DNA from 4 places in the Shinella sp. genome. Region 1 is predicted to be linked to each of the others. Evidence: predicted binding sites of a transcription regulator. Region 1 holds the regulator's gene; each other region holds the start of a gene.

Region 1 (7,730 bases):
TAGTCTTCGCACGGCACGGCAAAACACATGCGCAGGAAGTTCGACGCATAGTCGAGGTCGTTCTTCGGGTAAACGAAGGGCTGGCCGATATGGTATTTGTAGGCCATGGCGGCGATCGTCGGCATCTTGGCGATCATGCGCAGCGATGCAACCATGCGCTGGTGCGGGTCGGTGATGTCGGTCGAGTCGTGATAGAAAGCCGAGAGCGCGCCGACACAGCCGCACATGACGGCCATCGGGTGGGCGTCACGGCGGAAGCCGGTGAAGAAGCGCGACATCTGCTCGTGCACCATGGTGTGGTGCGTGACGCGGTGGTCGAAGTCATCCTTCTGCGCCTTGGTCGGCAGTTCGCCGTACAACAGCAGGTAGCAGGCTTCGAGGAAATCGCCGTGTTCGGCCAGCTGCTCGATCGGATAACCGCGGTGCAGCAGAACGCCTTCGTCACCATCGATATAGGTGATCTTCGATTCGCAAGAGGCGGTGGAGGTGAAGCCGGGATCGTAGGTGAAGGTGCCGGTATTCTTGTACAGCGTGCCGATGTCGATCACATCGGGGCCGATCGTACCGGATCGCGTCGGCAAGTCCACCGTCTTGCCACCGACCGACACACCCGCGCTAGTTCCTGTCATAACGATCCTCCGTTGTTTCCAATGGTGGCACGAAGCTGTGCCGTATCCATGAACATGCTCGTTTTGCTAACCCATTTGTCCGATGCTGCCAAGCAATACGAAAGGCAAATTGTGCATTGCGAAAACAGGCTTTCCGGCAACGCAATATCTACCCTTTCCATGAAGTTGCAAGCAACTTTTGAGGGTGCTTTCCTCGATGCGGAGGGCGCATCCTTTATGCCCGGCTTAGCGTTTTCGACGCGTACTGCAGATTGAAGATTTCTCCATTCGATTGCATAGTGCCAGTGGGAACGGGTGGGGCCGAGCCATGGCCAGGATCGACATCGCGGAACGGTGGACGGCGTCCGAGGCTGATGCCTGGCGCGGTGCGCCCGCCGAGGAAACTCCACCGGTCGCGCCACTTGAAAAACCACGCCGGCTGGTCTTCGTTCTTCTCCTGCGTGCCGCCAGTCATCTCTACGAACGCCTTGCAAGGCGGCAAACGCTGGCAGCCGCCTTTGCCGAGGAGCGCGCGCACGGTCATTTCCTCCTCTTCGTTCCAGTCTTCCTCGGTGCGGGCGCCGCGCTGTGGTTTTCCGCAGAGTCGGATCCGTCGCCCTATGCGCTGATCCTGCTTGCCTGTGCAGCGCTCTGGCCCGCCTTGCGGTTGCGGCATCGCGAAGGCCTCGTGGCGCTCGCGGCGGGTGGCGCGTTCCTCATCCCGCTCGGCATGCTGCTTGCTGCTGCCGAGACCGCCCGCCTTGGCACCATCATCCTGGATGCGCCGGTGACAACGGAGGTGAGGGGCCGCGTCCTTTCTCGCGAGAGCGACGATCGCGGTGCAATCCGCTATCGCATTGCACTCGAAACCACGCGCGAGCCCACCCTGAAGCGCGCGCCCGGCGTGGTTACGCTACTCGCCCGAAGCCGGCATGAGCCGATTGCCATCGGCGGCGGCATTGCGGGGCGCGCGCGCCTTGGCCCACCCTCTGGTCCTGCGTTGGCGGGGCTCAACGACTTCACCTTCGATGCGTATTTCGCCGGCACGGGCGCTGTTGGCTACTTTTACAGAGCGCCCACCGCCGTGGCGGTAGACGAACCCGGGCTGGACGACAGGATACGGCAACGGATCGCCGCATGGCGAAACAACCTCACCGAGCATATTCGGGGACGCATCGGCGGGGACGCGGGGGCCATCGCCGCTGCCCTTGTCACCGCGGAGCAGCGGGCGATCGGGGAGGATACGGTGGAAGCGCTGCGGCAGGCGGGCCTTGCCCATGTCCTCGCCATTTCCGGACTGAACATGGTGCTCGCCGCCGGGACCTTCCTCGTCGGTGCGCGCATGCTGATGGCGCTGATTCCAGGCTTTGCAGAGCGCTACCCGACCAAAAAGTTCGCGGCCGGCGGCGCCCTGGTGATGGTGACGCTCTACATTCTGGTTTCGGGTGGCGCGATCTCCGCGGTGCGGTCCTGGATCATGATCTGCGTGATGCTCATCGCCGTCCTCTTCGGGCGAGCGGCCATCAGCCTGCGCAACGTGGCGATCTCGGCGATCCTCATCCTGCTGGTCACGCCCTCTGCCGTGACGAATCCCGGTTTTCAAATGTCCTACGCCGCAACGCTCGGCCTTGTTGCCGGCTACGCCGCGTGGCGCGAGCGTCCGGTTCAGCGCGAAAGCCGGGGAGGGCCGTTTGCGCTCTTTGGCGGCGCTGCCGGCCGCTTCTTCGGCGGACTCATCCTCTCCTTGCTGATCGGCGGCTTTGCGACACTGATCTACTCCATCGGCCATTTTCACCGCATCCCGGCCTGTGGGCTTGCTGGCAACCTGCTGGCCATGCCGTTGATCAGCGTCATCGTCATGCCCTTCGGTCTCATCGCCGTTCTCCTGATGCCCTTTGGCCTCGATGCCATTCCCTTTGCGATCATGGGCAAGGGCATCGAGTGGATGATCATGCTTTCGACATGGGTTGCTAGCTGGAAGGGCGAGGTCGTCACCGGCCGCATCCCTGAGATCGCCTTCCTGCTCATCGGCATCGGCGGCGGCCTTGTCTGCCTTCTGCGGACCCGGCTGCGCCACGCCGGCACGCTTCTCGTCGTCTTCGGTATCCTTGTCGCCTGCTGGCCCGGCGGAGGCACGAGGCCGGAGATTCTCGTGTCGGAAGATGGCCGCCTGGTTGCGATTCTGCTTGGCGAAAAAGCAGCGGTCAACCGCGCCAGCCCCCCGGATTTCATCTACGCGCAATGGCGGCGCGCCCTTCGCCTCGACGGATTGATGAAACCTGAAATTCGTAAAACGGACGGACTGGCGGTGGAAGCCAAGAACGCAGAGCCCACAAACAAGGTCAGGCAGAAGCGGCCCCGCCGAAAAGCGGACCGGCAAAAGGCCAAAGCAGCCATGGCCGCAGCACTCGATGCAGCCCGCATCCGCACCGGCTTCATCTGCGAGACAAAAGCCTTTTGCGCCGCTGTTTCACCCAGCGGATGGCGTATCGTGGCGCTGGAAGACCTCGCCTTCCTCGGTACGGCGTGCGACGGGCGGATCTCGTCATCGTGCCGGTGGCAATCCGGCTGGAGACTTGCCGCTCAGGTGCGCGCCTCATCACGGTTCGACATTTGAGGCAGACCGGCGCCCTGGAAATCCAGTCGGCGGTCGATCAAGCACACCCCGTCGTCTCCGACACCCTCTTTGGCTCGGCCGTCGAAACGCTTCACCGCCCCTGGTCACGACACCGCACATACGATTGGCGCACAGCTACTTATGACGCTGGCAAGGGCGATTAAAGCATGTCGCGATATTTCAGCTTCACGTCTCGCGCTTTGGGTATCCGATTTTTCGCATGTCGCTCTGGCGCTGCACGCGCTTACGCGACAGGCTTTAATGGTAGCGGCGAATGAGGCCGACGAGCTTGCCCTGGATCTTGACGCGATCCGGCCCGAAAATACGGGTTTCGTAGGCCGGATTGGCGGCCTCAAGCGCAATCGATGCACCCTTGCGGCGGAAGCGCTTCAGCGTCGCTTCCTCATCATCGACCAGCGCCACGACGATTTCACCGGGATTGGCAGTGTTCGTATTGCGAATGATGACAGTGTCGCCGTCGAGGATACCGGCCTCGATCATCGAATCGCCCTTGACCTCCAGCGCATAATGCTCCCCGCCACCGATCATTTCTGCAGGCACAGTGATTTCATGGGTATTGTTCTGGATGGCCGAGATGGGCACACCCGCCGCGATACGCCCCATGACCGGCACGGAAACGGAGGAGGGCATGTCTGCCTGGCTTGACGTGCGCTGGGGCGGCGCAGCTGTTACCTGTTGCTTCCCGAGACTCCCCTCGATGACGGCCGGGGAAAAGCCGCGTCGCGGTTGCAGGCTGGGCGAATACGCCTCCGGAAGCTTGATGACTTCCAGTGCGCGTGCGCGATTGGGCAGGCGACGAATGAAGCCTCGCTCTTCGAGTGCCGTAATCAGCCGGTGGATACCCGATTTCGATGCAAGATCCAGAGCATCCTTCATTTCGTCGAAAGATGGCGGTATGCCAGATTCCTTCATCCGTTCATGGATGAACAAGAGAAGTTCCTGTTGCTTACGTGTCAACATCGCCGCCCACTCCAGAATCGCGAAACAAATATAGAACATACACTATCTGTTCCATATGTGTTCTGCAAGAGCCGCGCCTGCAGAGGCTGTGTTGGTGGCGTGGAAATTAATCCAGATTTCGGTCCTTGAAATGGCGACAATTAATCTAGATTCCAATACAATAAGGTTCTGAAATTTCGATACTTTTTCGCGACGAAACCGCCAGAATCACCAAAAGTGTGACTTTTAAATTCAGCTAGCCTTCTATGCTATTGATTTCGTTTAATAATAATAACTTATTCGATGTTTCTAAGTTCCATAATACTCCATCTTGCGGATTTGGCTATTGAACACGGTTTGTGGCATTTAGCTCAACGATGAGTTCCAAAATGTTGGCTGGTTCGGCGTCGCGAAATTCATCAACATGAATAGCCCTGAGATTTGTAGACGTCTTCCTTCCTAAATTTGAGGTAGTAGGCGGATATGGGCAAAGCTAATTTCAGCGACGATTTTAAGCGTGACGCGGTGCGTCAGATCACTGAGCGGGGCTATCCGGTTTCGGAAGTTTCGCAGCGGCTGGGTGTCAACCAGCATTCTCTCTATGAGTGGAAGAAGAAGTTTTCTTCGACGCCCGGTGAGCAGGGTAGTTACCAGGCAAAAGAGATCAGGTGGCTCAAGAAGGAGCTGGCGCGTCTCACCCAGGAACGCGACATATTATAAAAAATGCCACCGTGTATTTCGCTAGGGATGCAAAGTAAAGTACGCGTTCATTGCCCAGCATCAACAGCGGTTTTCGGTGCGAATGATGTGCCGCCTGTTCCGCATCCATCCCGGCGGGTTTTATGCTTGGCTTCGGATGCCGTTGAGCAAGCGTGCCTGCGAGGACAAGCGGCAGATCGATCTGCTCCAGACGGCTTGGGAAGAGATCGGCAAGGTCTACAGCTATCACAAGCTTCATGACGACCTGCTCGATCACGGCGAGACATGCTGCCCCAACCGGGCTGCCCGCCTGACCCGGATTGCCGGTATCAAGGCTCAGATCGGCTACAAACGCCGTCCCAGCGTCTATGGTGGCAGACCTTCCGTTGTCATCGACAACACGCTGGATCGGCAATTCGACGTCGAGGCTCCAGACAAGGTCTGGGTCACCGACATCATCTACATCCGTACCAGCGAAGGTTTTGCCTATCTGGCCGTCGTCATAGATCTTTATTCCCGGTGACCTTCCCCTGAACTTTCCTCCGGCAGCGATTAGAGCCTCGGCGGTTTTTGATACGCCAAATGGCGCGGTGTGAGCAACCGGCTCCAACGCTACGCGAAGCTTCCACATCGCGTAGCGTTGGAGCCGGTTGCGGCGATGATCCCGGCATAGTCTGCCGGGGTCTGGTATCCGAGCAATGAGTGCGGCCGGAAATTGTTGTAATCGTCCGCCTATTCCGCGATGGCGCTGCGGGCGTGGTCGAGGCCGAAGAACAGGCTCTCATTGAGCAACTCGTCGCGCATGCGGCCGTTGAAGCTCTCGATATATCCATTCTGCATTGGCTTTCCTGGCGCGATGTAGTGCCACTCGACCTTATGATCCTTCGACCAGGCAAGGATGGCATTCGAGGTCAGTTCGGTCCCATTGTCGGAGACAATCATGCCGGGCTTGCCTCGCCGTTCAATAAGCGTCGTCAGTTCTCGTGCGACACGACGACCGGAGATCGATGTGTCCGAGATTGCCGCCAAGCATTCGCGCGTGACGTCGTCGACAACGTTGAGCACACGCAAGCGTCTGCCGCAGGAGAACTGGTCGTGAACGAAATCCAGCGACCAGCGGGCATTTGCCTTTGCTTCGACGAGGATCGGCGCACGGGTGCCGACAGCGCGCCGCCTGGCTTTCCGCTTGCGTACAGAAAGACCTTCCTCCCGATACAGTCGGTAGATGCGATTGACGCCGGACCGCTCTCCATCACGCCGAAGCAGAATGAACAGCCGTCGGTATCCGAAACGCCGGCGCTCATTGGCCAGATCTCGGAGCTTCGCCCGCAGCTCGACTTCAGGCGGTCGGCAGGATCGGTAGCGAACCATCTTGCGGTCGGCGGATATAATCTGGCAGGCCCGCCGTTCCGAAAGCCCCATAACGGCCTTCAGATGCGTGACCGCGTCACGCTTGGCGGCGGGCCCTACCACTTTTTTGAAAGAAGCTCGCGGAGCGCGGCAACGTCCAGCATCTGCTCGGCCAGCAACTTCTTCAGCTTGGCGTTTTCCTCTTCGAGCGCCTTCAAGCGCTTCGCCTCGGACACTTCCATGCCGCCGTATTTGGCCTTCCAGTTGTAAAACGTCGCTTCTGAAATTCCGTGCCTGCCGCACAGGTCGGCCGCCTTCGCTCCAGCCTCCTGTTCACGCAAAACACCGATAATCTGCTCTTCCGTAAATCTCTGCTTCTTCATGCGTCCGTCCTTCAATGGGCCGGACGCTAATCAATTCTGGAGGAAATTCGCAGCGGCAGGTCAATCGGGATGCTGTCGCTCGTCGAGTTCGAGAAACAGCAGAAAACCTAACCCGAGAACGTCTACGAAACGCGGGGCTATTCAGACCTTGACTGCCACCATGTCTTTCTGGACTTGCTCACCCAAGCGGATACCCGCATCGAAGCGCCCCGCGACGATATCGGTCAGTCCTTGGGATCATCAAATATGCCGCACAGCAGAGCCGCGTAAGGCTAAGTGCGGATCAGCTCGATTATGCTCAGCCGGCACGGCTCAAGAACCGTATCGACTATTGTGAAATAGACGAGCTGACTGCCATGTACAAAGCGGCTATGGGCAAATGCCATACGTCGCGGGAGGGGCGTAAGGGCTGGCTCGAGGAGATGGAAGCGCGCGGCGGGTCGATTGAGGATCGCCCGACCGTGAAGTGTCAGCGTGTGGCGGCGCATATCGGCAAGTTCATTGTTGTTGCCGCCTGGACGGGGACGCGCGCAGCGCGCATCCAGGATGCATCGTTTGTCCGTGAGCCAGGTCGTCCGTGGATCGATCTGAAGAAGGTAATCTTCTATCGATCGGCGCTCGGAGAGGACGTCGCGGCAAACAAGAGAGCAGACCCCGTCCTATTGCCTGATCGTCTCGTTCATCTGATGAGGAAATGGCACGAGGTAGACGGCTGCTGCTACCTTATCGAATACCAAGGTCGACCAGTGGATTGCCGGAAAGGCTTTTACACACTCAAAAGTGAGGTGTTGCCCCCGGAACACGCAAAGGTATTGAACAGACGCAGTCTCAAGCACACAGCATATTGAGGGAAGGGGTGTCGATTGAGGCTGTCGCCCATTACGTATCGACGACGCCTGAGGCTATCCGGCAGGTCTATGCCCAGCTGATTCCTGGCGAGTATTCCGAGGTTCATAAGGTGCTAAACCGCAAAGGCCCTCGAAAGCAGCGGCCGGGCGAACCTGATGAAAAGAAAGCGACTTGACTCCTCTCGAGCATCCGGCCATTGGTCGAATGTTCTCGTTCGAGGGGAGTCGGATTTGCCGCCAACTTACCGCCAGCGGAACAACGGAA
Region 2 (7,730 bases), on a different contig from region 1:
ATTAAGATCAACCAATAATTCTCGTCGTATGGGAACAGACCCCACGGATTTTCGAGGTTACAAGCTATCCACGCGGTTATAATTCCGGAGAGCAAGCCAGCGAGTTGGGTAACCGAAGCTGTGACTTCACGCAACCGGTGATGATCTACTTGGGCATCAAATCGATCGATGGAGGAGGCAGACCACACAGCGTTTGGAAAAAGCGGTACCTTCGCTGGGTTCCCTTGTGCTTGGTCAGGCACATGAAGTTCAGGCCTTACCCCTTCTTCTTCGTATTTGCCGGAAATGTATATCTGTGTGCTCGTGACAAGTTGTTCGAGATTTAGTTTTTCCTGCCCTGTCGTTGAGCCAGCCTTTAAGCATTCAAACAATGCTTCCGAAAACATGGTGAAGCGAGCACCGCGGGGGGCGATCGAGACTCGGCTCGAAGCCGAAGAGCAAAGTACGGCAGTACCTGACCCGGGAATTGATTCTTCGATACGAAGATTAACGAGATCCGTTACCTCCGATTGATGAGGAAGAACCGACGCAGCTGCAAAACAGCAATCGAGAATTAGGTAGCGTCTTACACTAGCGGCATATCGCTTCAGGCTACTTGAGAAATCGACATAGCGAATGCTTGTCGCCCCTTCAGAACCGGCTCTGGTTCGTCTAGTTGCGAGAAAATACGATTGATCTGACCGAGTAAACCCCCCGTGGCCACTGTAGAAGACAAAAAGGTTCGAGACAGGTCCTTTGGGGCCTTTTCCCGAATTTATTCGATCGGTAATCCAGTCTTCGATTTTCTCAAGTTGATCAGATGGCGCCGCTGGGTTGTCAAACAGGTCTAGGACGTCTTCTTGATGGATACCGAGTGTTTTAGTGGTGTACTTCTTAAATTCCGATGCAGAATTTTGGCATTGTGGCAGCCGCCCCAACTTAGGGGCGGCGGGGCACTCAGAAACACCCAATATGATTGCGACGGACCGCTCAGGGGCGGCCATCGACTAAACTACTTCTTTTAGAAAATGCTTCTGCGATCTTTGATGCATCGGCGCTGTCCAGGCCGCGAGCGACTACCTTCCCGTTTTCCGAGATGGTAATCATGGCGCCGGAGTTTCGATGAAGAAAATCGGCGATTGCTTTCGCGACGATAATGGCGACCGGGGTGCCGAGGACTAGGACAAGCGTAGATCCGAAGTCTTGAGCTTCTTCGTTTTCTCTAGTCGTCTGGATATCTATGTCGGCATCAACTTCCGCAATGTAGTCCTGGAGACTCTGAGCGAGCAATGTCCGCTCTGCGGCGCTGCCCTCATCAAATTGAATCTGATAAGTTTTTTTCTCATCCTGCAATTGATTTGCGGTCGCCATGTGTTTCTCCAACGTTTCGTAGCAATGATTGCACAATCGATAACGCTAATCTAGTGCGACTAGTTTCGATATCGTTCTATTGTCTTCAGATTTCATGCGCTTGCGGCGCCACGCGTTACCTAGGCAGTGTGGGCGGATTTCAGAGAGTTTAGTCTTGATCAAATCCATCAACACTGCCTAATGAAAATTCCGGCTTTTCACTTTGAGTCGATCAATTCGCAAATCGGGTATGTAAATATCGCGCGCAGGCGGGGCTGCAGGTTTCCTCTCACGAGAGTCAGGCGCCCCATTTCCGTGCGCGAATTCGTCCCATCGTCCATGAGGAAGAGGAAACCGCTCGTCCCGCTCGCCCAGCCGGCCGAGATCGTCGGACAAATCGAACAGCCGTTATGCGACGAGGTGCACGACGTCCCCTTCCCTTTGAATCTTGCCGTTGATGGCCACCATTGACGCCGACAACACCAACCGGCGCTGTCGCTCGAAGACCTTTGGCCAGATAACGGCGTTGATGATGCCGGTCTCGTCTTCCAGTGTCATGAACATGACGCCCTTGGCCGAGCCGGACGATCGCGACCTGGATGACGAGATCGTAGAAGGTCTGGGGCTTCAGACGCGGCAGCATCGACATCTGCGCGCGGCTTTCGATCTGGAAGGTGCCGAGCGTATCGGCCTTGCGGATCATCGCATAGGTCCGGTGGTCTTCCGACGGAATGGTGGCGAGATCCCAGACCTCACCCTTATGCTCCGCCATCAGCGCGAGGGCCTTGGCTATCCAGGTCAGCATGCCAAGCGCCAGCACATCCACCTTCATGAACTTCAGCGCCTCGATGTCGTCCTTGTCCCATTCGATGACCTGGCGGTCATCCATGCGCGCGGGTTCGATCGGCACAAGATCGTCGAGCCGATCCTGGGTCAGAACGAAGCCACCCGGGTGCTGACCGAGATGGCGCGGCGCACCCATCAGCTGCTGCGCCAGTTCCAAGGTCAGCTTCAGGCGATAGTCCGCCGTGTTGAGATTGTTCTCCTTCAACTGGCGCTCGGAGACGCCTTCAGACCAGCCCCAGACGCCCGATGACAGCTGACCGATCATGTCCTCCGGCAGACCGAGCGCCTTCCCGACGTCGCGCAGCGCGCCCTTGGCGCGGTAGCGGGTGACGGTCGCGCACAAAGCCGACCTGCTTCGACCATAGGTCTCGTAGATCCACTGGATCACTTCCTCGCGCCGTTCATGCTCGAAGTCGACGTCGATATCCGGCGGCTCATCGCGCTCCTGGGAGATGAAACGCTCGAACAGCAGGTCGTTAGTCTCCGGATCGATGGAGGTTACGCCGAGGCAATAGCAGACGGCCGAGTTCGCGGCCGAGCCCCGACCCTGGCAGATAATGCCTTTCGACCGCGCGAAACGCACGATGGAATAGACTGTCAGGAAATAGGGCGCGTAGTTCATCGCCCGGATCAGCGCCAACTCATCGTTCAGGGATTTGCGGACCTTGTCCGGTACACCCTCGGGATAGCGGTTAGCAGCCCCCTCCCTGGTGAACTTGACCAGTGATTGCTGCGGATCGAGGCCAGGTTCGATTGCTTCCTCCGGATATTGGTATTGCAGCTCCGCAAGATCGAACCTGCAGCGCTCGACGATCTCCCGCGTGCGGGCGAGAGCTTCTGGATACTCGCTAAAGAGCCGGTACATTTCCTCCGGCGCTTTGAGATAACGGTCAGCGTGGCGTTCTCGGTCAAAGCCGACATCATCGATGGTGGTGTGGGTGCGAATGCAGGTCACGACATCCTGCAGCTGCCGGCGGCCGGGCTCATGGAAGAGCACGTCGTTGGTGACGACGGTCCTCACCTTGAACCGGGCGGCCATCGCAGCGATGTCATGCAGGCGCACGCGGTCATTGGGCCGACGCAGCAGGCTGAGGCTGACATAGGCGCGGTCTCTGAACAATTCGGCCATCTTGCGAAGCTGCACGCTGCAAGCCTCGTCGGCCTCATCCGGCACCAAGACACCGATCATGCCCCCGGCATGCTCGGTGAGGTCGGCGAAATCGATCAGACAGTTTCCCTTGCCGCCTCGGCTCTTTCCGAGCGACAGCAGCCGTGTCAGTCGCGAATAGGCCGGCCGATCCATCGGATAGACGAGGATCGACATGTCGTCCGTCAAATCGAGGCGGCAGCCGATCACCAGCCGGACGCCGGTGGCCTTTGCTGCTTCCCATGCCCGCACGATGCCCGCGAGGCTGTTGCGGTCAACCATGCCGAGCGTATTGATGCCGAGTGCCGCCGCTGTCGCGAACAGTTCATCGGCGCTGGACGCGCCGCGCAGGAACGAGAAATGCGTCGTCACCTGAAGCTCGGCGTACCGCATCACCCGAACACCCCATGCAGGAACCAGAGGTGCGAGCCGGTTTCCGGCTCGACGCCATCGCCGGCGCGATAGACCCAGTAGCGTTCGCCAAGCTCATCCTCCACGGTGAAGTAGTCGCGCACCGCCTGGAACTCACGTGGTCGCCGCCGCCACTCCCCGAAAATGCGTTCAGGCCCGTCGGCGCGCACAACCTTTCGGCGCTTGCCACGCCAGGTGAAGACGGCCGGCGGCTGGTCGGGCAGCAGCGCGATGACCTCGATGCGTTCCGGATTTGCAAGGAGCCGCGTGGGCCGCGGCCATTTGGCAGCCCAGGCCTCGCCAATGTCAGGTGCCGTCGCCGCAATTCGCCTGATCGAACGCTCAGGCACGTCAGACGCGACGGGGGCGACCCGGAAGAGCCGGTGGCCACGATTGCCGAGAATGTCGACCAACGGGGTGATGTCGGCGATGTCCTCCTCGATGAGCGCGGACGCAACCTGCCGCTCCTCCAACGGTTCGGCAAAAACCGCGACCAACACCATCTTTTCGATACCAAAGCCCGGCTCGATGGTCTCGATGCGATCGCACAGCAGTTTCGACAAGCGCGCCGGATCGCGAACTGGTTTGGCAAGGCCCGCGCGAAGATGCTGGCGCGTGTTGTCGACGCGATGGATGACGAGGTCGCAGCGCCGGGCGCCGAGACCATCTTCCGCGAGGCGGGCCGAAAGCTGGCCGACCAGTCGGCGAACATATTTGGTGATGGTCTCTGGAGCGCCGATCGGTTCGGCGAAGTTCTTTGCGACCTCGACCAGTTCCGGCGTGCGGATTGGTTCGATCGGCTCGGCGACGCGGCCGAACATCTGGTCCAGCCTGCGCGCGGGTTCCGGCCCGAACCGCAGGGTCAGGGGCGCACGCGGCATGGCCGAGAGCTGGCCGATGGTGTCGATGCCGAGGACGCGCAGGCTCTTGATGGTCTCTGCCGGCAACCGCAATGCGATGATCGGCAAGTCGATGACCGCTTTCGCGACATCACCGAATGGCACGATGGTCGTCTCGGCCGCAAGCAGCCGAGCGAGTGCGTGCGCGGCTCCCCAGCTGTCGGCGATGGCAGCCCGCGCCGTCAGTCCATGACCACGAAAGCGATTGATGAGGCCCGACAGGAGAAGGCATTCGCCGCCCTGAAGGTGATCGGCGCCTTCCGTGTCCATGACCAGGCCATCGCCGCCATCTATCGCAACGACGGGGGTGTATTGCCGCAGCGCCCAGAGCGCCAGGCGTTCAAGTGCGGCCGCGTCCTCTCCCGGCGCCGCGTCAATCATCAGGAGATCAGCGACCATGGCCTGCGCCTTGCTGGCCGGCATACCAACACGAAGGCCAAGCTTGAGGGCTGCGGGATCAGCGGCAGAGACCCAGCGTTTCGAGCCGCTGCGGGAAATTACCACCAGCGGCTTGTCAGCCGGCAAGGCCTCCGAAGCGCGCCGTCTGATCCGGTCGACCGGCAGAAAGGGGAAGTAGACAGATACGACCCTTGGCATCGGGGGCTCCAATTTCAAACTCGGCGCACGCACCCGCCTTTACGCGCATCAGTTCTGCCAGCCAGCGTGCCCTCCCGACGCCCGCCACTGGCAATCGTTCCGACGGCAGGGTGCTGATGCGCCACCGCGTCGTCGAGGCCGTCGGCTGTCCATAGTCCGAGGCCTCGTTCTGTCGTCGCCACCGCCGGAGCACGATGCCCATGGCGCCGGTCTTCTCCGCTGCCAGCTGCAATCGCCGCGAGGCGTTCATCGGCAGGCGAACCAGTTCCCCCACCACTGCGGCAAGCCCGCCGAATGAAAGCCCCTCCTCCATCGCTGAAAGCGCCTCTTCCTCCCTGTCGCTCTCGCACCAGACCACGCGATCAGGATGGAGGCCCGCCTGCGAGATCGCGGGGAAAAATAGATCCGGGCGCGTCATGCACCAGAGGATCTTGCCGCGCGTGCGGGCAGCGATGCCCGCCACGAAGAGCGCGGCAGCTGCACCATCGACTGTCCCACATCCGCCGCCGGCGATCTCGTGCAGCGCGCCAAAGGCGAGCCCTCCGCCCGGCAGCGCCCGATCCATCTCCGGGACGGCGAACGGCAGGACGGTTCTGGCGCGCGCCGCTCCTCCTTCGAGCCGGCCGATACGCTCATGAAGGTCGGCAAGCACAGGATTGACAGCGGGCTTTGACACGGCGGAAAGGTCGCTCCTTCAGGGGTTTCCAGCAGCGGGTTAAGCTGATATGTTCCTTTTTTGTTCCTAATGCCCTATCGAGTCAATCCACCCGAAACGGCGTTCCCGACCATGATGGTCGCTTCAGGCCAGCCTCGCGGTACGATTCCGCAAGGCCGATCAAGGAGATGGGAAAGGAAAGCGGACAGGAATTTTTTCTTAGGAAAATTTGGGGCAGATGACGGCAGCCTATCTGGAAAAACTGAACGACCGCCAGCGTGAGGCGGTCGAACACGGCATTGGCTTGGCCGACGGCGCGATCGGCGGCCCGCTGCTGATCATCGCCGGTGCTGGCTCCGGAAAGACCAATACGCTGGCCCATCGCGTCGGCCATCTGATCGTCAATGGCGCAGATCCACGGCGCATCCTGCTGATGACCTTCTCGCGCCGGGCCGCTTCGGAAATGGCACGTCGCGTTCAGCGCATCTGCCGCCAGGTGTTCGGGGACAATGCCGCGGCCATGACGGACGCCATGGCCTGGGCCGGCACATTCCACGGCATCGGCGCCCGGCTCCTGCGTATGTATTCAGAGCAGATCGGCCTCAATGTCGACTTCACGATCCATGATCGCGAGGACAGCGCCGACCTGATGAACCTCGTTCGCCATGAGCTGGGTTTTTCCAAGATGGAAACCCGGTTTCCGACCAAGGGCACATGCCTTGCGATCTACTCGCGCGTCGTGAACTCCGAAAGCTCGATCAACGAGGTTCTGAAGGCCGCCTATCCCTATGTGCTGGGCTGGGAGGCGCAGTTGAAGCAGCTCTTCGCCGCCTATGTCGAGGCAAAGCAAGTCCAGAACGTGCTCGATTACGATGATCTGCTTCTCTATTGGGCGCAGGTCATGGCCGATCCGGAGCTTGCGGACGATATCGGCGGCCGCTTCGATCACGTCCTCGTCGACGAATACCAGGACACCAACCGCCTGCAGGCTTCTATCCTGATGGGCATCAAGCCCGGCGGCCGCGGGCTAACCGTGGTGGGCGACGATGCGCAATCGATCTATTCCTTCCGCGCAGCGACCGTGCGCAACATCCTCGACTTTCCGAACCAGTTCTCGCCAAAGCCCGCCGACGTCATCACGCTCGATCGCAACTATCGCTCGACACAGCCGATCCTGGCTGCCGCCAACGGCGTGATCGACCTTGCTCGCGAGCGCTTCACAAAAAACCTCTGGACGGACCGGGAATCCGAACAACGACCCATACTCGTAACCGTGAAGGACGAGACGGATCAGGCGAACTACATCGTTGAGCAGGTGCTGGCGAACCGCGAGGTTGGCATGGCACTGAAGCAACAGGCGGTGCTTTTCCGGACGTCAAGCCATAGCGGTGCGCTGGAGGTCGAGCTGACCCGTCGCAACATCCCCTTTGTGAAGTTCGGCGGCCTCAAATTCCTCGACAGCGCTCATGTGAAAGATCTGCTCGCCACCCTGCGCTTTGCGCAGAACCCACGCGACCGCGTCGCCGGCTTCCGCCTTCTTCAGATGCTCCCTGGCATCGGCCCCCAGACGGCCGGCAAGATCCTTGATGCCATCGCTGCGGATCCCGAACCGCTCCAGTCGCTTGCGGAGATTCCGCCCCTGCCGAAAACGGGTGAAGATTGGCCGGCTTTTGTCAGTCTGCTTTCTAGCCTGCGCAAAGCCGAAGGCGGATGGCCTGGCGAGATTGAGCTGGCGCGTCTCTGGTACGAACCGCATCTTGATCGCATCCACGAAGACGCCGACACGCGCAAAGCCGACCTCATCCAGCTCGAGCAGATCGCCGGCGGTTATCCGAGCCGCGAACGC
Region 3 (7,730 bases), on a different contig from region 1:
GGATCTCGAAAATCTCGTCGCAATGCACTGCGAATGCGGAAACGAAAACCGACCTGAAGGAGTAGGATCATGAATGCCTATCGCATGAAGCCACTCGCCTTTCCATGGCCGCCGTTCATCTACGGCGCGGCCATAGCGGCGGCTTTCCTGCTTCAGGCGTATTTTCCGCTCGCCGTTGCGGAAACCAATATCTGGATTGCGCGCGTGGCTGGCGGCGCGTTGATCGTCACGGCGATCGTGCTGGATGTCTGGGCGATGCGCACGCTGCTCGACTGTCACACGACAATCCTGCCAAACCGCTGTTCCACCCATCTGGTGACTTCAGGCCCCTACCGCCTGACGCGCAATCCCATCTATCTCGGCTATACGCTGGCGACCGCCGGCATCGGCCTGGCGGTCCTCAATCCCTGGTGCATACTGACGGCCATGGTCGCGACCGGTGCGACGAGCATCGTTGCCGTCCGTCGTGAAGAGCTGCATCTGCTCTCCCGCTTCGGCATCGACTTCGAACGTTACTGCACTGGAACGGCACGCTGGATCTGACGCTTTTCCGGTAGAACAGCGACCGGGCCACGTCCGAAATAACGCAAGGCAGGATATCAGGTACCGACGCCGATTTCGGCCAGGCGTGTGAGGCAAGCCTCCTCGACATTGTCGAGTTCGGTCAGCGTTTCCTCGATATCGCGCCGCTTCTGGCGCAACTCTTCCCGCTTCTCGCTGACTTTCGTCATGAGCAGTTCAAGTTGCCCCACCTCGCCCGGCGGGTCCTTGTAGACTTTGATAATGTCGCGGATTTCAGCGATGGTGAAGCCAATGCGGCGGCCACGCAGGATTTCCAGGATGAGGCGGCGATCGGCAGGGCGAAAAAGGCGCGTACGACCGCGACGCTCGGGGTGGATCAACCCTTCGTCCTCGTAGAAGCGCAGGGTGCGGGTGGAAACCCCGAATTCGCGCGTCAGCTCGGTTATGGTATAAAACTTGTCCACGCCTGCTCCGATCTCGTCTGAGCGGGTATTTTATTGACTTTTACGTATAAGTCAATTTTTTCGCTCAACGGATGGCGAACCACCACGTTGCAAGCCCAAGAAACGCGAAGAATCCGACGATATCGGTGACCGCCGTCACGAAGACGCCGGAGGAAACGGCAGGGTCCGCCCCTGCCCGGTCGAGCAGGATCGGGATCGTGATGCCGGCAAGAGCTGCCGCACACATGTTGATCAACATGGCGGTGGCAATGACCCCGCCGATATTGATGTCGTGGAACCAGAGGGCGGCAACGGCGCCGATCATCAGGCCGAAGGCGATACCATGCAGAAGGCCGACGCCCGCCTCACGCCGCACGACGCGCCAGGCATTATGAATATCGAGATCGCGCGTCGCCAGCGCTCGCACCGTCACGGTCATCGTCTGCGATCCGGCATTGCCGCCCATGCCGGCGACCGTCGGCATCAGAATGGCAAGCGCGACAATCTCCTCGATGGTCGCCTCGAACAGCGAGATGACAGAGGCAGACAGGAAGGCCGTCAGCAGGTTTACGAGGAGCCATGGCACGCGCGAACGGGACGTCGCGATGATGGTGTCCGACAGCTCTTCGTCGCCCACGCCGCCGAGGCGCATCAGGTCTTCCTCGGCCTCTTCCTGGATGACGTCGACGACGTCGTCGATGGTGAGCACGCCGACAAGGCGACCGTTCTCGTCCACGACGGCGGCGGACAGAAGGTCATACTGCTCGAAGAGCTGCGCCGCCTCTTCCTGGTCCATCTCGGCCGGGATCGGATGGTTGGTCTCGCGCATGACGGCTTCGATCTTCGTGCCCCGCGCGGTGCGCAGAATGCGGTCGAGATCGATGGCGCCGAGCAGGCGGAACGTCGGGTCGATGACGAATATCTGCGAAAAGCTCTCAGGAAGATCGGCGTCCTCGCGCAGGTAGTCGATCGTCTGGCCGACCGTCCAGAACGGTGGCACGGCGACGAATTCGGTCTGCATGCGGCGGCCGGCCGTGCTTTCCGGGTAGTCCAGCGAGCGGCGCAGGCGAATCCGTTCGGTGAACGGCAGCTTGGAGAGGATCTCCTCCTGGTCCTCCTGGTCGAGGTCTTCCAGAATGTAAACGGCGTCGTCCGAATCCATCTCGCCGAGTGCCGCGGCGATCTGCTCGTTCGGCATGTGCTCGACGATGTCGAGACGGATCGCCTCGTCGACCTCGGTCAGGGCCGCGAGGTCAAAATCGGTGCCGAGCAGCGAGACAAGCTGGCGGCGCTGCTCCTGCTGGATCGCCTCCAGAAGGTCGCCCATTTCCGATTCATGCAGCCGTGCCACATGGCGGCGCAGGAACAAGAGGTCGCGGTCGGCAATCGCCGCACCGACATACATGAGGAAATCCGAGCGGATCGAGCCGTCCTCGGCGTAGATATCCTCGCCGTCGAAGGTACTGTGGCCCTGTTGCCCCTGATGGATACGGTCTTCGTCGCCGGTGTTTTCCATCGGGCCGCTCCTTGTATCGGGTTCGTCCCGCCCGGCCTGTCGGCGGAGAGACGACAGGGATTGAGATGCAGGGTTTCCTCGGCAAGGCTCAGCGCGCCGAGCCCTCACTTTCACCGTGCTAAAGCAAAGCGCGCGAACGGTCCATCGCCGAAAGCGGCAAAAGGTCTGCGGACATTAAAATTTCGCAAGCTGTTGCAATTTCATGCAAATCGCATGTTTTGGGGTGCCAAGGAGAGGGTCGGCATTTTCCCGCTGCCGCAAACAGGCTAGGAAGGGCTGACCTCGTTGACGCCCGGAGCCCGCATGGCGATCCTTCCCATTCTCCGCTATCCCGATCCCCGCCTGCGTTTGCCCTGTAAAAAGGTCGAGGCGTTCGACGCACGATTGGCAACGCTTGCCGACGATCTCGCTGCTACGATGCGTGCCGCACCCGGCATCGGCATCACCGCCGCCCATGTCGGCATTCTCGAACGACTGACGGTGATCGAACTCGCTGGGCCAGATTCGCAACGCGTCTATGTGAACCCCGAAATCGAATGGTTCTCACCGGACATCCAGCGACACGCGGAGGGAAGCGTTTCCATGCCCGGCGTGACGGACGAGGTGGAGCGCCCTGCCCGCATCCGCCTCACCTACCAGGACCTCTCCGGCAACAGCCACACGGAGGATGCCGATGGCCTGCTCTCCATCTGCCTCCAGCACGAAATCGACCAGTTGAACGGCATTTTCTGGATCGATCGCCTCTCGCGGCTGAAGCGCGAACGCATCGTCAAGAAGTATAACAAAGCCCGGGACTGAAGCGCGCAAGCCATGCTCTGGCCGGTGACCTGCGGCGAGGTCTGTCAGCCGACGCCTGCCCTGCATATCCACGTCTTTGAAGGCCACGACAGGCCGGCGTGCGCGCCTCACCGTCATCGTCGCGGTGCGGGAAGTGCGCCTGCGGATCATGCCGTATCTGTGCGGATCATCTCACACGCAAGCATCTGATAGAAAACAAAAAACCCGGCTCGAAAGCCGGGTTTTTTTGGTGCGGTCGAGAAGACTCGCTCTCACGCCGCAAAGCCCTGAAAATGAGGCGTCGGGCGGTCCAACGCGTTTGAAATTGGGCCACAAAGAATCAACTCGTTACAGCCAAGTGGTCCAACGCTCGTTCACGTTTTGAGCATCCGGCGGGCAACTCTATCCACTGCTATCGGCCTGCTGTGGATAACCCTTGACACCTCCCCATCTGCCGAACCGCCAAACCGATCGGCTGACCATTTTTTGATTCTCTTTTCTCGTCTGTTGACTCCATCCCAGACAAGAACATATTGAGAACAAACCGGCGATGCGGCCGCTAATCTGAAACCCAATGACCAATGCCTGCTGTGGCATAGACACAGGAGAACGAAGACGTGCGCCCGCTTGAAAGACAACAAGATGAGACCAGCGAGATCGACGAAGCGCTGGCTTGGCACGATGGGAACGCCCGCGCTGCAATTGCCACTCTACTTGCCGATTGCGCTTACTTGCGCTGGCAGCTTGAGCTTGCCGGGCGGGCCTTGAGCCCCGGCTTTACCCGCGGCTGGCGTCCACACACCGATCGGGAGTGAGGAAGGTGGAAACGCTAGGTGAAGCCTGGGAGGCTGGCTGGGCCGTGTCCGCGGTCTGTCATGGCGGCATGATCGATCTCGGCCCGAAGAGTCACAAGAAATGCGACTGGAAACACGAACTGGATATGCCGACGCTGCTGGCCGCGAAAGGGCGGAAATTCCCGGTTTGCGACCTTTCAATGAAAGTGCGCTGTCCGCGTTGCGGTATCCTTGGCCTGCGGCTGATGTTTTACGTTCCAAGCGGGCACGATAGGAAGGTGGCAAGATGAGCAGGCGCAAGGGGGAATTGACCAGCGCCGGCATCGACAGCGGATGGCCGCATCAGATTGCGCGGCTGGCCTCGCTCGGCACGATGGAGCAGGGTGACGCCATCGCGAAATTCTGCGCTAGCTTGTCGCTGTGCCCACGAGGTCATAGCGTCGTTTGGGAATCCGAATGGCATCGGGTCTATTGCTTTGCCAAGCTGGAGGATGCGGAGGCCTTCCTGACTCACTTCGGCGGAGAGTGGTTCGATCCCCGCGATCGAGGTCGAGGTCATAAGTGGCACTTTTGGTATAAGGGAAGGGCAAAGGAGAAGCGGAATGGCAGGGGCAGGTAAATTGATCGTGCTCGCAGCATTCAACAAAAATGATGAGGGAGATTTGATGCCGGCCTTCGAGCCACGCCAGATCGACACGGAAGAGCGAGCGATCAGTGAGGCGAGGCTCATGGCGAGCCATTTTGCCGGCGTGCTGGCGTGGAGCCGCGATGCAGATCCAGCGCTTGGAGAGTATGGCCCACCGTCGATACTGTTTCAGGCCGGCGAAATTCCGGTGATGGAATAAAGCGGCGCAAAGGGAACAAGCGGAGGCGATCACGGTTGTTGACGCGCGGTCGCCCGGTACCCACTGAGTATTTGGTCCCCCCAAACCAACGGCCGCACCCCGAGAGCCGCAAAGCGCGTCTGGGAAGTCGCGCTTTGCGGTTCTCAAGGAGGATCGGTGGCCCTTTCGGCGGCTTCCCGCCACTACCCTCAGTTTACGGGTTGTGGTTCGGGAAATTTCCATTCTCTGCTCAGAATTTCAGGACGCGGCCGGTACATCCGAATGGCAGCATTCCACCCCTTCATAATCGGTATGCAATTCGGAATGTTGCCATCGCAGCCTCCAAACTGAATAGCGGTTGAGCCGTCGACTTCTTTTTTGGCCGTGATGTTGTTGAGAGAATAGGCGTCCTCCGGGTTTTTGACGAAGTAGCCTTCCTCGTTGTAGACGCTGACCGACCAGAATCCATCAACCGGGACGTCTTTGACGTTTAGCTTGTAGACTGTGGTTCCATCGTTCTTAGCTGGCGTCACCATGGCGTAGGTCGCATCCTTGTCCGGATTGCCGCCCCAGCCGGAAGCGGTGCCGATTAGATGCATAATTGGATCGACCTCGCCTTTAACCCCAAAACCGTTTTTAAAGTCGGAGATGGTGGTATTGAGCACGAGCAGTGCGTCGCGCACCTTCTTCTGACTGGCTTGATCCCACGTCGGCACTTCGAATTTACCGATATCTTTCTGGCTCGCCTTGAGCCCGTCTTGAAGTGCGTGAACTTCCTCGAGGTCTTTCGGGTCAGCCGGATCAACCAGCGTGCGCACCACTGCCGCGACGTAGCGTGTTCCGATTCCCTCCTTCGTAAGGGTGTGTGTGCCAGCATCGTAGAAAACCGCGGGTACGTAGTGGTCTTGGTCGACGATCATAACAGACATAAAACGCTTGCCGGCGTCCGGCATTGTGATTGTGACCGGCCCCGCATCGAGATCGAAAACCGCTTGGGAATATAGCGTGTCGCGGTTCATGCGGATAACAGTTTGATTGTCGATGTTTGCCGGTTCGCGGCTATGAGTGAACTTTCCTAGAGCGTCGCCTTTGACTATGCCGCCAAAGTACATGTCGGTTTCCGCCCGGGGGAAATTGGTCACTGTTACCGGCACCGCTTCGGCGGCTGGGCTCAGCCCAGGAAAACTTGCCGCAAGAATGAGGCCTAACGCGCCAGCACTGATTATTCGGCTCATTTTTTCGCTCCATGTTGAGTAGCGGCTCACCAAACGTGCTCGGCAACCTAATGCCCTGGTCTGAGGGCTTGGAAGTACGTTACGGTAACATGGGCGTAAATTCGCGAGGCGTCTCTTGGTCGTTGCCCGCCGCGGCGCGGAAGGCGTTTATCAAGGCGGCGGATGTGGCAGGGGTGTTTATCCGGACGTACAAATCGACGCGCCGGTGCGGCGCGCACCTCACCTAGACCGGTTGCATATTGCTGACTTCCTCCGGCATTTCATCGCCATGGAAATAGATCAGCTTCGGCTCGCCAAAGTCGCCACTCTCTGGATCTCCTTCCATCACAGTCGCGAAGACCATGGGCTTGCTCAACGCCAGGCGTTCGGCCACCCGCCGGGCATGCACGAGGCTATTGGCTTGGACGGCAATGTCTGGCTTCATGCCGCGCTTACCCGGGCTGAAGGACTGAACCACGAAGTACGACGCCATGCTCATTCTCCTGTACGCTAAACTGCTTCTACCACGGTTCAGCTATCAGGCCTAAGCTAGAACAGTCGCCTCTCTTGTAAGCCGACGGAATCACGATATCGTGCGGCAGGCGTCTAGGAGGGATTGATGCCGAAGAAACCCAAACCTCAGAACCGCTTCGACATGCGCGAAGACGGAACAGGCTTGTGGGCGGTCTACGACATCTTCACGGGGCTGACGGCCGAGGTGAATGGCGTGCCGCAAGACGGGCTGGACATCGAGGTTGCCGACGACCTCGTCGACCTGTTGAACGCTGAGTACATCGCGAGACGCAAGGGGACGACGCATTGAGGAAACGAGATTGGAGGCGAATTGGGACCACAATCCATTAGCGATTGGCTGTCGCTCTGCCAACAACATGAACGAGCGGCGAAGGCAATCGCAGAAGACAAAAGAGCGTGTGCACAGGCGGTGCATCACGCCGGGTTCGCAGTTGAATGTGCGCTTAAGGCATACATCTGGCATGTTGAACGCTTCAACCAATGGCCCTCGAAAGACGCACGGCCCGATTTGTATGTTCACGATTTGCGCAAATTGAGAGTAATTTCGGGCATTCAATTGAACCCGGGGGACCCCACTGCACCTTATTGGCATATCATGCTACAATGGGATCGAAATCAGGGCTACGACCCTAAACCGATGCCAAGGAAAGTTGCCCGCTCGTTCGTGGAAGCTGCTTTTGGATCGGATGGAGTTGCGACATGGCTACGCCTGAAATTGACGAACGCTTCCTGACGGCGGGAAGAGAATACGGTGACGCCCTTGTTAATCTGGGGCTGGAACCGCATGCGCTGTTCTGGGCTTATGATAATGGCGAACAGCGCCACATCCTTGTCCTCGTAACAGATTTCTTTGACTTTAAAGGCCCCTTGGAGATCTCGAAACAATTATTTCGAGCCTACAACGCGTCTGTGACACCTAAGGAAATCGACCCGTTCACAGTGAGGCTGCATAGCATCAATCAGTCCATTGGGGAAGAATACAGAAATTTTGCAGGGTCTGACGGCAAGTTCAAGGTTTGGGACAAAAACATGGTAAGAAAGCCCTTACCAGAAGAAGCTCGCGTAGAGTCCATGAACATAGGCGACATCACAATGAAGCCTACCTG
Region 4 (7,730 bases), on a different contig from region 1:
GTCGTCGCGCTTTTCTCCTTGCCCGAGACCTGGGCCGGTATCGGCGGCGGCGCCTGGATGGGGCTCGCCTATGTCTCCGTCTTCAGCATGCTGATCGGTTTTGTCTTCTGGTATCGCGGACTAGCGCTCGGCGGTATCGCGGCCGTGGGCCAGTTGCAGTTGCTTCAGCCTTTCTTCGGCCTGCTGCTCGCCGCCGGCCTGCTGCATGAAAAGGTCAGCCCCCTGATGGTGGTCACCACGCTCGCCATCGTGCTCTGCGTTGCCGGCGCCCGGAAGTTTGCGCGCTGACGCTTTGTTACGCTTGCCCGGAGCGGCGCGATGGCTATCCTGCCGCGGTGCAACGCGGAGGGAGTGAGGCTGATGTCGTTTTTCGAGGCCGAGGAGAAGGTTTTTTCCAGTTTCGTATTGGGAAATGCTCCCCTCAAGAAGCTTGCCAGCGGTTTCGACTGGGCCGAAGGCCCCGTCTGGTTCGGCGATCACGATTGCCTGCTGTTCTCCGACATTCCCAACAACCGCATGCTGCGCTGGCACCCGGCGTCGGGCCTGACGACCTTCCGCGAGCCATCGAACTTTTCCAACGGCAATACCCGCGACCGGGAAGGCAGGCTCGTGACCTGCGAGCACGGCACACGCCGCGTCACCCGCACCGAATATGGCGGCTCCATCACCGTGATTGCGGATCGGTACGAAGGCAGGCCGCTGAATTCGCCGAACGACGTGATCGTCGCCTCGGACGGCGCGATCTGGTTCACCGATCCGCATTACGGCATCGTTTCCGACTACGAGGGCACCCGCTCGGAACAGGAGCTGCCGTGCAACGTCTATCGCGTCGATCCGCTTTCCGGCGCGGTCAGCGCCGTGCTCACGGATTTCCAGTGCCCGAACGGCCTTGCCTTCAGTCCGGACGAAAAACGTCTTTATGTCGCCGATACCGGGCGCATCCACAGCGATGAACCGCGTCATATCCGTGCCTTCGATGTCGATGCGGATTGGCGGCTCACCGGCGGTGAGGTCTTTCACACCATTGCGCCGGGCTGTGCGGATGGGATGCGGATCGATGAGAACGGCAATCTCTGGTCTTCGGCGGGCGACGGCGTGCATTGCATCGCGCCGGATGGCCGCCGCCTTGGAAAAATCCTCGTGCCGGAGACCGTTTCCAATGTCTGTTTCGGCGGCCGGAACGGCCACCGCCTTTTCATTACCGCCACCACGTCGCTTTATGCCGTGTCATTGACTGTGCGTGGTGCGCGCCGGCGTGAATGAAGAGACAAACATCGGCCAGGGAATGGAGCGAGCCCGTAAAATCTGATAGGACTCCTGTCAACGGTGTTGGCCCGCGGCGATAATGTCTTGCGGAACGGTCTGGGAGATCTGGATGGCGGTGGATGTTCGGACGGGGAAGGAGATGAGTGCGACGGCAGCGCCGAAGGCGTTGCGTGTCGGTTTCATCCTCTCGAAGAGCTTTACGCTCTCTGCCTTCGCGCTGTTCGTGGACACGCTACGGCTCGCCAGCGACAGCGAAGATCGCTCCCGTCGCGTCAATTGCGACTGGGACGTTCTGAGCAGCACGCGCAATTTCATCTCGTCGTCGAGCGGCATCCAAGTCGCGCCGACAGCCCCCTTTGCCGATCCCTCCTGTTTCGACTACATCGCCGTCGTCGGCGGCCTGCTGAAGGTCGACGAGCCGATCGACAGCTATGCGCAGGCCTATCTGCGCAAGGCGGCCAATGCGGGCGTCGGGCTGATTGGTCTGTGTACCGGCAGTTTCATTCTCGCTGAAGCCGGGCTGCTCAAGGGACACACGGCCTGTGTGAGCTGGCTGCATCATCGTGAATTCCGCGGTCGCTTCCCGGACATCGAGGCGACGTCCGAGCAGATCTTCCGCTTCGACGGCAAGGTCGCAACCTGTGCCGGCGGCAGCAGCGTCGCCGATCTCGCGGCAACGCTGGTCCGCCACCATGTCGGCGAGGCGGCGGAGCGCAACGCGCTGGAAATCCTGCAAATCCGCCACCGCCGCGATGCGACCGATCTCCAGCCGCGCAATCCGCTCGGCCTCGAGGCGCGTGACCGCCGCGTGCACCTCGCCATCATGATGATGGAGCAGCACACGGAAGACCTACTGTCGATCGACAGCATCGCCACCATGACCAACGTCTCCCGCCGCCAGCTCGAACGACTGTTCGAAAGCGACATGGGCGCCTCGCCGAGCGCGATCTACATGAAAATCCGCATGGCGGCGGCGCTCAACATGGTGGTGCGCACCAACAAGCCATTGATCGAGATCGCGCTCGAAACCGGCTTCGAGAGCCTGTCGCACTTCACGCGCCGCTTCCGCGCCGCCTTTGGCGATACGCCCTCGCAAATCCGTCGAGACGGGCGCCGCCAGGCAAGCTGACGCGCAATTCCATTTCTTTGTTCCTGCACAATTCCGGCCGCAGGGCCGCTTTACACTTTTGCTGGAATTGCGCTAGCCGATTGGAACCAAGCCGCTCGCCAGCCGTTCGGTTTCCATTGCAGACAAGGAGACCGCAATGGCAAGCACTGACGTTCAATCCCAGATTTCCGCTCTTCGCGCAGAAATCGCCGCGCTTCAGAAGGATCTTGGGGAGCGGGGCACAGAAGCCTATGAGACGATCCGCGATCGCGCCGGCAATGCCGTCGAGGCTGCACGGCCCGCCGTCCGGTCGGCAACGAAGTATGTTCGCAACGAAGGTGCCGCAGTCGCCCAGGCAGCACGCGAGCACCCCGCGGCCCTTTCCACCGTCGTGCTGACGGCCGGCCTTGCCGGTGTCGTCATCGGCTATCTGCTGGGTTCCCTGGAAAGCGAACCGCCACGTCGTCAACGCTGGTTCTGAACAAACGAAAAAGCCCGGCAATGCCGGGCTTTTTCATGGAACGATGGGGGAGCAATTGCTCCCTTGTTTCGTTACCGGTGGCGCAGGCCGAAAAGGTAACCGATGAAGGCGGCACCGGCCAGCGCCGCGAGCGGATTGGTCTGGATGGTGGTGCGCACTTCGTCGCGCAGCGATTCCGCCTTGGCAACCGCAAGCTGGCCGGTGCCTTCGGCGATAAGGCCAGCGGATTCCTTCAGCCGGCTGATTTCGGCCTTCAGCGCTTCGATCTGCTCGTTGACCGTTGCTTCCGCCGCCGCGGCGCGGGCATCTTCCGAAATGCTGTCGCGACCTTCAACGACGCCGAGCGTGCGTTTGCCGGTGCTCTTTTCGTCAGCCATGAACATGTCTCCTGAATTTGATGGAATGGCGAAGGAAGAACTTCCTTCGCGCCAGTTGGTTCCACAGGTGATTCAAACTGTGATCGCCGTAAGGCGGTTTGGCGATTGACTCTCATGCATTCAATGGAACAAATAGAGAACATAACTCTTTTCAATCCGGGAGCTGCCACGCCGATGTCCGCCTTCGCCGCCCGTGCCGTTGTCGCCGACCTGCGCGACCGCATCCGGCAGTTCGATGACCGTACGGCGCGCGACCGGGCGGTGCTGCCCTTCGGCGTGCCGGAGATCGACGACCGCTTGCCGGGTGGCGGACTGGCCCTTGCGAGCCTGCATGAGGTGTGCGGCGGCGGCAACGACGCGGTGGAGGGTGCTGCCGCCATGCTCTTTGCCGCGGGGATTGCGGCACGCACCAAGGGGCAGGTGCTGTGGTGCCTGACACGGCCAGACCTCTTCGCGCCGGCGCTGGCGCAGGCGGGGCTTGCGCCGGGCCGAGTAATCTATGTGGAGGCGGGCGACGAGAAGAGCCTGCTCCTCTGTTTCGAGGAGGGGTTGCGCCATGGCGGGCTCGGCGCGGTGGTGGCGGAAGTGGCGCGGCTGTCGATGACCGCCTCGCGCCGCTTGCAACTGGCTGCCGAAGCCGGCGGCACGCTCGCCATTGCGCTACGGCGCTTGCGCCACCGGGCGGAGGTGGATGCCTTTGCCCAACCGTCCGCCGCGGTAACGCGCTGGCGGGTTGCCGTCCGCCCGTCCGTCGCCCTTCCTGTGCCCGGCATCGGCCGGGCGCAGTGGCATTTGCAACTTGTGCGCTGTCGGGCTGGCGCGGCAGCAGATTTTGACGTGGAGGCCTCCGATGCCGAGGGTCGTATCGCTTTTTCTTCCCGGCTGGCCGATCGATCGCCTGAGACGCACCTTGGGCGCTTCGGCGCCTCCGCCTGATGATCGGCTCGTGCTTGTCGGACGGGAGGGCTCACGTCGCATCGTCACGGCGGTGAGCCGGCCTGCCGAGCAGGCTGGTCTGCGCGTCGGCATGCCGCTCACCAAGGCCCATGCGCTTTTGCCCGATGTGATGACCATGCCGGCCGATCCCGCAGCGGATGCGGCAGCACTCAACCGCCTGGCGCTCTGGGCCTTGCAGCATTACGCGCCCATCGTCGCACCCGACCCGCCGGATGGCCTGGTCATCGACACGACCGGCGCCGACCACCTGCACGGCGGCGAAGAACGCATGCTGACCGGCCTCGTCAACCGGCTCGGCGCCTCCGGCATCGCCGCTCGCGCGGCCATTGCCGATAGCTGGGGCGCAGCCCACGCCGCCGCCCGTTTCCGCGCCGATCCCGTCTGCATCATTGCGCCCGGCGCGACGAGCAACATGGTGGCGCCGCTGCCGATCCCCGGGCTCAGGATCCCGCCGGACATCGTGGCAGGCCTGCACGTGCTGGGCTTTGCCACGATCGGCGACGTGTTTGACGTGCCACGCGCGCCGCTCGTCCTGCGTTTCGGCCCGCTCCTCGGCCGCCGGCTCAACCAGTTGCAGGGTACCATTTCCGAACCCGTCGATCCGCTCCGCGACCCTGAACTTGCCAGCGTGCGAAAAGTCTTCGGCGAACCTATAGGTGCGCCCGAAACCATCGCGCGCTACACGACAAGCCTCGTCCATGACCTCTGCCTGGCGCTGGAAAAGCGCGGCCTCGGCGCCCGAAGGCTCGATCTCCTCTTCCACCGCGTCGACAATTCGCTCCAGGCGATCCGCGTCGGCACGGCACAGCCCGTTCGGGATGAAAAACGGCTCACCCGGCTCCTCTCGGATCGGATAGAGACGATCGATCCGGGTTTCGGCATCGAGATCATGGACCTGACCGCCACGCTTGCCGAACCGCTCGTCCTGCAGCAGGCCGTATCTTCGCTGATCGAGGAGGAACAGGCGGATATTACCGGCCTTGTCGACGTGATCGCCAACCGCATCGGCGCGCGCAGGCTTTACCGCATGGCCCCCGTCGAGAGCGATGTGCCCGAGCGCTCCGTCCGTCGTATCGCCCCGCTTGCCCCGGATGACGGTGCGACCTGGCAGGGCCGCTGGCCGCGTCCGTCACGCCTGCTCGCCCGGCCGGAGCCGATCGAGGTCATGGCGCTCCTGCCGGATCACCCGCCGGGTGCCTTCACCTGGCGCGGCGTGCGGCGGCTGGTGAAGCGCGCCGACGGCCCGGAACGTATCTTTGGCGAATGGTGGAAGCGCGATGCCGAGCTTGCCGGCGTGCGGGACTATTTTCAGGTCGAGGATGCTTCTGGCGAACGCTTCTGGCTCTTCCGTTCGGGTGATGAACAGCAGGCGACGAACGGCGTGGGCCGCTGGTTCCTGCATGGGGTTTTCGCATGAAACCGCGTTATGCCGAGCTTCAGGTGACGTCCCACTTCTCGTTCCTGCGGGGTGCGAGTAGCTCCGCGGAGCTGTTCGCCCAGGCCAGCGCCCTCGGCATCGAGGCTGTGGCCGTCGTCGACCGCAACAGCCTTGCCGGTGTCGTCCAGGCCTTCAAGGCGACGCGGGAGCTTCCGCCGGATGTGGCACAGGTACGTCTGGTGGTCGGCTGCCGCCTGGATCTTGTCGACGGCATGTCGCTGCTCGTCTATCCGACCGACCGTGACGCCTATGCCCGCCTCTGCCGCCTGCTTACCATCGGCAAGAAGAGGGCCGGCAAAGGAAAATGCCATCTCGACTGGGCGGACGTCGTGGAATGGAGCGAAGGCCTACTCGCCGTGCTGGTACCAGACGACGCGGACGAGACTGTCGCCTTTCACCTGCGCCGCCTGCGCGAAACCTTTCGCGATCGCTGTTATCTAGCCCTCACGCTCCGTCGCCGACCAAACGACCAGGTGCGGCTCTTCAACCTCTCCAACCTCGCCACCCAACACCGCGTCCCCACCGTCGTCACCAACGACGTGCTCTACCACGAGCCCGGCCGCCGCATGCTGCAGGACATCGTCACCTGCATCCGCCACACCGTCGTCATCGACAATGCCGGTTTTTTGCGCGAGCGCCATGCCGACCGCTACCTGAAGCCGCCTGCGGAAATGCACCGGCTCTTTGCGCGTTACCCGCAAGCGCTCGCCCGCACGCTGGAGATTGTGGAGCGCTGCCGGTTTTCACTGTCCGAGCTGGAATATCAGTACCCGGAAGAGAAGGCGCATCCGGACCTCACGCCGCAGGAAACGCTGGAGAAATATACGTGGGAGGGGGCGGCCAGCTGGTATCCTGACGGCATACCGGAAATGGTCCGCAAGAAGCTCAATCATGAATTGACGCTCATCGCGAAGATGAAATATGCCCCCTACTTCCTCACGGTGAATTCGATCGTGCGCTACGCCCGCTCCATCGACATTCTCTGCCAGGGCAGGGGGTCGGCGGCCAACAGCGCCGTCTGTTTCGTTCTTGGCATCACCTCCATAAACCCGACCGTGAACGGCCTTCTGTTCGAACGTTTCGTGTCGGAGCAACGTGGCGAGCCGCCCGATATCGACGTGGATTTCGAGCACGAGCGCCGGGAAGAGGTGATCCAGTGGATCTATGAGACCTACGGCAAGCAACGGGCAGCCCTTTGCGCCACCGTCATCCGCTACCGCTCGCGGGCGGCCATGCGGGATGTGGGGCGTGCGCTCGGCATGCCGGAGGATGTGCTGAAGGCGCTGTCTTCGCAGGTCTGGGGCTGGTCCAACGATGTTCCGCAAACCCATGCGCAATCGGTGGGGCTTAACGTGGACGATCGCCGTATCCGGTTGCTTTTCGAGCTGGCCCGGCAATTGATCAATACACCGCGCCACCTCTCGCAGCATCCCGGCGGCTTCGTGCTGACGCGCGACCGGTTGGACGATCTTGTGCCCATCGAGCCCGCGGCCATGGATGATCGGCAGGTGATCGAGTGGGACAAGGACGACATCGAATATCTGAAGTTCATGAAGGTCGACGTGCTGGCGCTCGGCATGCTCACCTGCATGCGCCGCGCCTTCGATTTCCTGACGGAGCACAAGGGAGAGACCTATACGCTCGCCACCATCCCGGCGGGAGACGAGCCGACCTACGAGATGATCTCGAAGGCCGATACGGTCGGTACGTTCCAGATCGAGAGCCGGGCACAGATGTCCATGCTGCCGCGCCTTCGTCCGAAGGAGTTTTATGACATCGTCATCCAGGTGGCGATCGTGCGGCCGGGGCCGATCCAGGGCGACATGGTGCATCCCTATCTTCGGCGGCGGCAGGGACTGGAAGCCGTGGATTATCCGAGCGCCGCCTTCAAAAAGGTTCTGGAAAGAACCCTCGGCGTGCCCTTGTTCCAGGAGCAGGCGATGCAGGTGGCGATCGAGTGCGCCGGCTTCACGCCCGGCCGGGCGGACGAGTTGCGCCGCGCCATGGCGACCTTCAAGCATACCGGCGGTGTCGACAAGTTCCGGGAGGAACTCGTTGAGGGCATGGTCAGTCACAATCATCCGCGCGACTTCGCCGAGCGCA

Evidence for each region. Region 1 encodes LexA, which represses DNA repair genes until DNA is damaged. Its sites were predicted from a motif close to TGTTCNNNNTGTGTTCNG; they were not measured.
Region 2: a site for LexA is predicted at 5,956-5,973, ahead of ACT6VE_RS23695 (ImuA family protein). Genes of this name have one in related genera too.
Region 3: a site for LexA is predicted at 3,783-3,800, ahead of ACT6VE_RS26955 (dehydrogenase). Genes of this name have one in related genera too.
Region 4: a site for LexA is predicted at 3,357-3,374, ahead of ACT6VE_RS09370 (ImuA family protein). Genes of this name have one in related genera too.

What each region holds. Positions count from the first base shown of each region.
Region 1 is NZ_JBQVPI010000034.1:2,110-9,839, reverse strand. It holds gene gltA (citrate synthase) at 1-629, opposite strand, end outside; gene ACT6VE_RS30445 (hypothetical protein) at 678-884, shown strand; gene ACT6VE_RS30440 (ComEC/Rec2 family competence protein) at 937-3,225, shown strand; gene lexA (transcriptional repressor LexA) at 3,484-4,206, opposite strand; partial or broken gene ACT6VE_RS30430 (IS3 family transposase) at 4,669-5,404, shown strand; partial or broken gene ACT6VE_RS30425 (IS3 family transposase) at 5,551-6,617, opposite strand; partial or broken gene ACT6VE_RS30420 (LysR family transcriptional regulator) at 6,762-6,851, opposite strand; gene ACT6VE_RS30415 (hypothetical protein) at 6,974-7,465, shown strand.
Region 2 is NZ_JBQVPI010000015.1:149,288-157,017, forward strand. It holds gene ACT6VE_RS23675 (caspase family protein) at 1-983, opposite strand, end outside; gene ACT6VE_RS23680 (hypothetical protein) at 970-1,350, opposite strand; partial or broken gene ACT6VE_RS23685 (PHP domain-containing protein) at 1,871-3,715, opposite strand; gene ACT6VE_RS23690 (Y-family DNA polymerase) at 3,715-5,229, opposite strand; gene ACT6VE_RS23695 (ImuA family protein) at 5,147-5,905, opposite strand; gene ACT6VE_RS23700 (ATP-dependent helicase) at 6,123-7,730, shown strand, end outside.
Region 3 is NZ_JBQVPI010000022.1:41,637-49,366, forward strand. It holds gene ACT6VE_RS26930 (DUF1624 domain-containing protein) at 1-65, shown strand, start outside; gene ACT6VE_RS26935 (methyltransferase family protein) at 70-543, shown strand; gene ACT6VE_RS26940 (MerR family transcriptional regulator) at 600-986, opposite strand; gene mgtE (magnesium transporter) at 1,051-2,481, opposite strand; gene ACT6VE_RS26950 (peptide deformylase) at 2,785-3,279, shown strand; gene ACT6VE_RS26955 (dehydrogenase) at 3,876-4,073, shown strand; gene ACT6VE_RS26960 (hypothetical protein) at 4,142-4,342, shown strand; gene ACT6VE_RS26965 (hypothetical protein) at 4,339-4,671, shown strand; gene ACT6VE_RS26970 (hypothetical protein) at 4,655-4,897, shown strand; gene ACT6VE_RS26975 (DUF1254 domain-containing protein) at 5,086-6,111, opposite strand; gene ACT6VE_RS26980 (hypothetical protein) at 6,335-6,583, opposite strand; gene ACT6VE_RS26985 (hypothetical protein) at 6,710-6,913, shown strand; gene ACT6VE_RS26990 (hypothetical protein) at 7,324-7,730, shown strand, end outside.
Region 4 is NZ_JBQVPI010000004.1:86,140-93,869, reverse strand. It holds gene ACT6VE_RS09395 (DMT family transporter) at 1-288, shown strand, start outside; gene ACT6VE_RS09390 (SMP-30/gluconolactonase/LRE family protein) at 361-1,263, shown strand; gene ACT6VE_RS09385 (GlxA family transcriptional regulator) at 1,406-2,395, shown strand; gene ACT6VE_RS09380 (hypothetical protein) at 2,532-2,855, shown strand; gene ACT6VE_RS09375 (hypothetical protein) at 2,927-3,232, opposite strand; gene ACT6VE_RS09370 (ImuA family protein) at 3,407-4,168, shown strand; gene ACT6VE_RS09365 (DUF6504 family protein) at 4,083-5,606, shown strand; gene ACT6VE_RS09360 (error-prone DNA polymerase) at 5,603-7,730, shown strand, end outside.